DNA from 3 places in the Aneurinibacillus uraniidurans genome. Region 1 is predicted to be linked to each of the others. Evidence: predicted binding sites of a transcription regulator. Region 1 holds the regulator's gene; each other region holds the start of a gene.
The links. Region 1 encodes Rex, which represses fermentation and respiration genes when NADH is low (regulators of the CRP and FNR family bind a similar motif). Its sites were predicted from a motif close to TTGTGAAATATTTCACAA; they were not measured.
Positions count from the first base shown of each region.

Region 1 (2,276 bases):
GCGATGATGCGCCGTCTGACATGCGCGGGCTGCTGACAGACCTGGGCGGTGTATGCAAAGACTGCCAGTCGTATGCAGAACTGCTGCACAATATGGTATTGCAGAACGATGACGAGTATGTATACTGGATTGAACTGGATGTGCGCAGCAGTACCCGACGCGGCATATATTTGCACCGCGTACCGATTGATGTATCCGGCACGCTGCGTGAACTGTTTTTTGATAAAAAGGAAAGTGTTGTGTTAACATCCGCTACTTTGAGCGTTCAGTCATCGTTTCGTTATGCGTCAGATCGGCTCGGGCTTGCGGACTTGCTGGCAGAAGGCAGCATGGACACAGCTATGCTTGCTTCTCCTTTTCATTATAAAGAGCAGACACTTGTTTGTATTCCAAGCGATATTCCAAGCATCAAAGGTTCGTCAGAAGCACAGTTTGTCCAGGCGCTGATTGACTCGCTTGCACAAGTAGCTATTACGACACGCGGGCGGATGCTTGTACTATTTACATCGTATTCGATGCTAAAGGTCGTGTACGAACCGCTTAAGGAACGGCTCAAAGAAGCTGACATTAGTGTGCTTGGCCACGGGGTCGATGGAGGAAGTCGAACGAAGCTGACAAAGCAGTTCCGAACGCTTGAGGCGTGTGTGCTGCTCGGTACAAGTAGCTTCTGGGAAGGTATCGATATTCCAGGAGAGGACCTGTCCTGTGTGGCGATCGTTCGCCTGCCGTTCGTGCCGCCTAATCACCCGCTCACGGAAGCACGCAATCAGCAGCTTGAGGCAGAGCGGAAAAATGCTTTTATGCAGCTTTCAGTTCCGCAAGCTGTTATTCGTTTCAAACAAGGATTTGGGCGTCTGATTCGTACGAGTACTGACCGTGGTGTCGTACTGGTGTATGACCGCCGCATTGTTGAGGCACGCTACGGGCGGCTGTTCCTACAGTCACTTCCGGAAACGACCGTATTAACGAAACCCACCACAGAACTGCTTGATGATATTGCAGATTGGCTGGACAAACCGTAATCTGGCCACTACATAGGGAAAAGGAACGCGGTAAGAAGGAGAGGACGTAAGGTGAAAGTTCCGAGAATTTCGGAAGCCGTCGTACGGCGGCTTCCCGTATACTTGCGCTATTTAGATAGCTTGCAGGACCTGCATGTACGAACGGTTTCTTCCCAGCAGCTCGGGGAAGCACTTGACTTGAATCCGGCGCAGATTCGTAAAGATCTTGCCTGTTTCGGGGAATTTGGCCGCAAAGGGATCGGCTATGAAGTGAATTATCTGATCGAAAAAATTAAAAGCATCCTAAAGCTTGATCAAAAAATTAATGTCGTGCTAATTGGAGCCGGTCATCTTGGCCATGCGATTAGTAATTATAATGCCTATCTAAAAGATAACATGCGCATCACGGCGATTTTTGATGCCGATCCCAACAAAGTCGGTAAAAAAATCGCTGGACTGACCATTCAGGCGTTATCTACGCTTCCGGAAACGGTCAAAGAGATGAACATTCGCATCGCCATTATCGCGGTGCCAGCAGAAGCTGCACAGAACGTAGCGGATGAATTGATGCGGTGCGGCATAACTGGCATTCTAAATTTCGCCCCCGTAAACCTTAGAGTGATCGAAGGGGTTCGCGTGCACGATGCAGATGTCACGATGGAGCTGCACAGTCTTGCCTATTATTTGTAGGCAGATACAACAGGAGGACTTTATGAAAAAAATTATCATTCATGCGACAGTGTTGACGGTTAATGAAAAAAATGACGTAGTATATGACGGAGCTATTGCGTTTGAGAATGGCCGGATTACGTACGTCGGACCAACGCCGGACAATTTGTCTGACTACGAAGAAGTTATCGATGCAAAAGGCCGAATCGTTATGCCGGGCCTTGTAAACACACACGGCCATACAGCGATGTCTCTGCTGCGCGGCTATGCGGACGATCTGCCGCTGCAAGAATGGCTGGAGACTAAAATGTGGCCGCTCGAAGCGCAGTTCACAGCAGAACATGTACGCTGGGGCACATCCTTGTCAATCGTAGAAATGCTAAAAACAGGCACGACAACGTTTGTTGATATGTATGATCATATGGATACCGTTGCTGAGCTTGTAGCCGAATCTGGTATGCGTGCCCGTCTGTGCCGTGGTGTAATCGGGCTGTGCCCGCCGGATGTGCAAACGCAAAAGCTCGAAGAGGCAAGCGCATTTGCTGCGAAATGGAACGGAGCTGCTGGTGGTCGAATCACGACGATGATGTCGCCGCATGGGGCGTA
Region 1 is NZ_CP116902.1:2,496,841-2,499,116, reverse strand. It holds gene dinG (ATP-dependent DNA helicase DinG) at 1-1,022, shown strand, start outside; gene PO771_RS12415 (redox-sensing transcriptional repressor Rex) at 1,035-1,691, shown strand; gene PO771_RS12410 (amidohydrolase family protein) at 1,714-2,276, shown strand, end outside.

Region 2 (2,276 bases), 1.4 Mb from region 1:
TTCCGACTAGTCGGGTGCGCCCGCGACAATAACTAGCAAAAAAGAACCGTCAGCGCGACGGTTCTTTTTTTTGGTTCCCTATGAGTAATAAGGTGAGATCATGATATACACAATGACGCCGGTAAGGCTGACATACAGCCAAAGCGGCATCGTCCAGCGTGCGATCTTACGGTGTTTGTCCACCTGCATATTCAGACCGCGTGTTACCGAAATAAGTGCCAGTGGAACGATAACAGCGGACAGAACGATGTGTGTGATAAGAACGAAATAGTAGATCGGTCGTAGAATTCCTTCTCCGCCATAGTGTGTAGATGGCGCCAGTGCGTGGTATGTCACATACGAAAGCAGAAACAGGGCTGTTGTTGTGAAAGCCGCAAAAATATAACGGCGGTGGCGCTGAATGTTTTTTTGCTTAATGGAATAAAGAGCAGCCACCAGGAAAATAAATGTGAAGCTGTTCATGACAGCGTTGAAAAACGGCAGAAACGTTAGATTAACGTTGCCAAGGCCGTTGTATTTCGGCATGAAGTATAGAACAGCGACAAGTAAGTTAATAACAATTGTGAGACCCACAATAATCGGGGTATAATTGCGCTGCTTCACCTGCTGATTCATTATTAAAATCACTCCTTGATCTTTCTTTAGTTTTAGCGTAGCCAATCGTCGACAAAAACAACGATTCACGTGTCTTATTGTAGCGCTTTTTTTGTACATACACAGTAAGAAAAATGCAACATAATTGTGAATTAAGCAGATTTGTCCCATATGAGTATACAAGCATGTGAAAACAATCTCAACTAGTTGTTTACTATCTATTTCTACATTATAGTGCTCAGTTTTCATAGTCCTTTTTCTGGCTTAAAAGAGCACGTGTGGAGAATCTGAGAAAGTTTCGTGTTTTAATTGTGACGAATTGATGAATAATAGTGAAACGAACAAGCGGAGTACGACTATCTCTGATATTATAAAAGCGCTATTAAATGTTCTACATCATCTTAGGGTGGATGCGTAAGAGAGGAGATGAAAAAAGGTGAGCAAACAAAAGCTGCTGCGTCGGTCTGGGTTTTTCATCATGGCAGCTTTGGCAATGGTCCTTTTATCTGGATGCGAGCAGTACATCGTGTTAGATCCAAAAGGTCCCGTTGCTGAAGTGGAATACCGAATGATTGTGATTTCCACAATTCTGTGTGCAATCGTCGTGATTCCGGTTCTGGCTATCTTCGCGTATGTCGTATATCGATTCCGCGATAAGCCAGGCAACAATGCACCTTATACCCCACATTGGGACGAGAGTAAGGTGCTTGAGATCATCTGGTGGGGGGTACCAATTCTTATTATCGGTATCCTGGGTTATTTCACAGCACGTGATACATTCGCTCTGGCGAACCCGCCAAAAACTGAAGAGCCACCGATGGTAATTCAGGTTTCATCTATGGACTGGAAATGGGTGTTCCATTATCCGGACCAAAACATCGCTACGGTAAATGAAGTACACATTCCAGTTGGAAAACGGGTTGAGTTCCAGGTAACAGCAGATAATGCACCGATGAACTCTTTCTGGATTCCGCAAATTGTAGGTCAGACGTATACAATGCCAGGTATGGCAATGAAGCTGGGCGCACAAGCTGATCATCCGGGTCAATACTTCGGTTCAGGCGCTAACTTCACAGGTAAAGGATTTGCACACATGCAGTTCAAAGCAATTGCAGAAGAACCTGCTAAGTTTGAACAATGGGTTACCAATGTAAAACAAACAAAGCCGGCTTTGACTCGTGCAGAGTATGAAAAGCTTTATAGTGTACCAGGTCTTGTAGATAAACAAGAGTACTCTTCATATCCGAAAGGAATTTTTGAAGAGCGCGTTATGGAAAACGGTGGAGACAACCACACTGGCCACTTCGAACATAAAGAGGCTGCAAAAGGTGAAATGTCTAAAGAAAGTATGAATAAATAACGCGAAAGGAAGGAGGAAATCCATATGTTAGAAAACATCAACACTTTCGCATCTAAGTTTTTTGTTACGGGCGACCCGATGATCTATGGTGCGGATGTTTCGATTGTATTAGCCACGGTTGGTATTCTTTTTGTTCTGACATATTTCAAAAAATGGGGTTATCTGTGGCGTGAATGGATTACAACAGTTGACCATAAGAAAATCGGTTCAATGTATTTCATCGCTTCGCTGCTTATGTTGTTCCGTGGCGGTGTTGATGCCCTGTTAATGCGTGTTCAGCTAGCAGCACCAGATCTGAAGTTCCTGCATTCTGAGCACTATA
Region 2 is NZ_CP116902.1:81,847-84,122, forward strand. It holds gene hrpB (ATP-dependent helicase HrpB) at 1-32, shown strand, start outside; gene PO771_RS00410 (DUF420 domain-containing protein) at 79-615, opposite strand; gene PO771_RS00415 (cytochrome c oxidase subunit II) at 1,031-1,954, shown strand; gene PO771_RS00420 (cbb3-type cytochrome c oxidase subunit I) at 1,979-2,276, shown strand, end outside.
Region 2: PO771_RS00415 (cytochrome c oxidase subunit II) is a predicted target of Rex. The motif match lies at 780-797, and genes of this name have one in related genera.

Region 3 (2,276 bases), 1.5 Mb from region 1:
CAGATGACCGTCTCCGCCTCTTGCGTCATCTTCCCCGATTCCCGAGCCAATTCGATTAACTGAGACGCGGTATGATCCCTCCAGGCCAGATCAGCCGCACACAGACCTCTTACTACCATCTCCTCAAACACAGCTTTCTTCATGCCACCAAAATCAATGCGGGACTGCAGCAGTGTATTATCCATGTCAAATATAATACCGTATCGCTTTTCTATCATCGTACCACTCCTTTCACATCCATTATTCATGAAAGAATTTCTCCAAGTTAGTATCAGGTACTAAAATCTCATGCTATAATCAGAAAAAACACTGTAAGGAGCTAAAAGATATGGTTTATACAATCGTCCGCAATTGCGTAAAACTTTGGCTGCATCTCCGCTTCCGTGTACGCATTGATGGAATTGAAAATATTCCGCACGAAGGCGGCTGCATTCTAGCAATGAATCACACAAGCAACTATGATTCATTATTAGTCGGCACGCATACCCCGCGTAAAATGTACATCATGGCCAAGGAGGAACTGTTCCGCAAACGATTCTTCGCCTGGCTCATCACTGAGATGGGGGCGTTCCCGGTAAAGCGTGGACAAGCTGACCTCAAATCACTTAAGTATACGTTAAAGCTCATTCAAGACGGCAACCTGTTCTCTATCTTCATCGAAGGCACTCGCTCCCAGAGCGGTGAAATGCAAGAAGCAAAGAAAGGTATCGGCTTTATCGTTAGTAAAAGTAAAGCCCCGGTCGTTCCCGTATACATCCACGGCACCAAGCAAGGCTGGTTCCAACCTGCAGGCGTTGTATTCGGTCCACCAGTCCAACTCGAAGAAGGTATCAAACACGAAGAGGCAGCCGCTCGCATTAAAGAAGCGATCGAAAAACTGGCAGCTGCACAATAGGGCAATTTTGTGAACAGACCCATCGTGTGACATGTGTCACATTCGTATTCCTCCTCCTCAATTATAGTATACGTATACGGTGCTTCTCCACGTTAGAAGAGAAGCGAACTCGTAAAGGGGGATATGAGGGATGTTCTGTTATCAATGTGAACAAACGCCAAGCGGCGGCTGTAAAGTAATCGGGGTATGCGGCAAAAACGAGGACATTGCTAGTTTGCAAGACATTATGATCTTTGGGTTAAAAGGAATCGCAGCATACGCGACACACGCACGTCAGCTTGGTTATACCGATCCATTCGTGGAAGAAACAACCCAGGAAGCGTTGTACATGACGCTAACGAACTCTAATTTTAATACACAAGAACATATTAACATGGCCATGAAAGTCGGCCAGGCAGCGGTTCGTATTATGGATGTACTTGACCGTGCTCACACAGACCGCTTCGGTATCCCGCAGCCGGTACAAGTATCCCAGAACAAAATTGAAGGCAAATGCATTATCGTTACTGGACATAATTTGTTTGCACTTGAAGAACTGCTTAAGCAGTCTGAAGGCAAAGGCATTAACATTTATACACACTCTGAGATGTTGCCTGCACACGGCTATCCAGAACTTAAGAAATATCCACACCTGAAAGGCAACATCGGCAAGGCATGGTTTGATCAGCGCCGTCTGTTTGAAGAATTCCCTGGTGCGATTCTTGCTACAACGAACTGTGTCATGCCAATCAAAGGCACATATGCAGATCGCTTCTTCTCTTATGACATCGCAGGACTGGAAGGCGTAACGAAGGTAGAAAATGATGACTTCACTGCGCTCATCCAGCGTGCACTTGAGCTGCCGGAAGCAAACATCGAATCCGAGCAAAAGCTGACAACTGGCTTCCATCATGAGACCGTCATCGGCATCGCACCAGAAATTATCGATGCTGTAAAAGCAGGTAAAATTCAGCGCTTCTTCGTCATCGCAGGCTGCGATGCACCAGGAAAAGGCGGCGAATACTACCGGGAGCTGGCAACCTCACTGCCGCAGGATACTGTGATCCTGACGACATCATGTGGCAAGTTCCGTTTTAATGATGTGGATTATGGTACAGTACCGGGTACTAACATCCCGCGTTATATCGACCTGGGTCAGTGCAACAACTCCGGTTCTACAGTCAAAATTGCACTTGCCCTCGCAGATGCGTTCGGCTGTACGGTCAACGAGCTGCCGGTCAGCATCGTCCTGTCCTGGTTTGAACAAAAAGCGGTAGCTATTCTACTTGGTCTGTTTAGTCTCGGCATTCAGGATATTCGCATCGGTCCAAAACCGCCGGAATTTGTTACACCGGGCGTGCTCAATGTTCTTCAGGAAGCATTTGGCCTGAAGCTTATTACA
Region 3 is NZ_CP116902.1:128,559-130,834, reverse strand. It holds gene PO771_RS00690 (HAD family hydrolase) at 1-218, opposite strand, end outside; gene PO771_RS00685 (lysophospholipid acyltransferase family protein) at 329-895, shown strand; gene hcp (hydroxylamine reductase) at 1,026-2,276, shown strand, end outside.
Region 3: hcp (hydroxylamine reductase) is a predicted target of Rex. The motif match lies at 920-937, and genes of this name have one in related genera.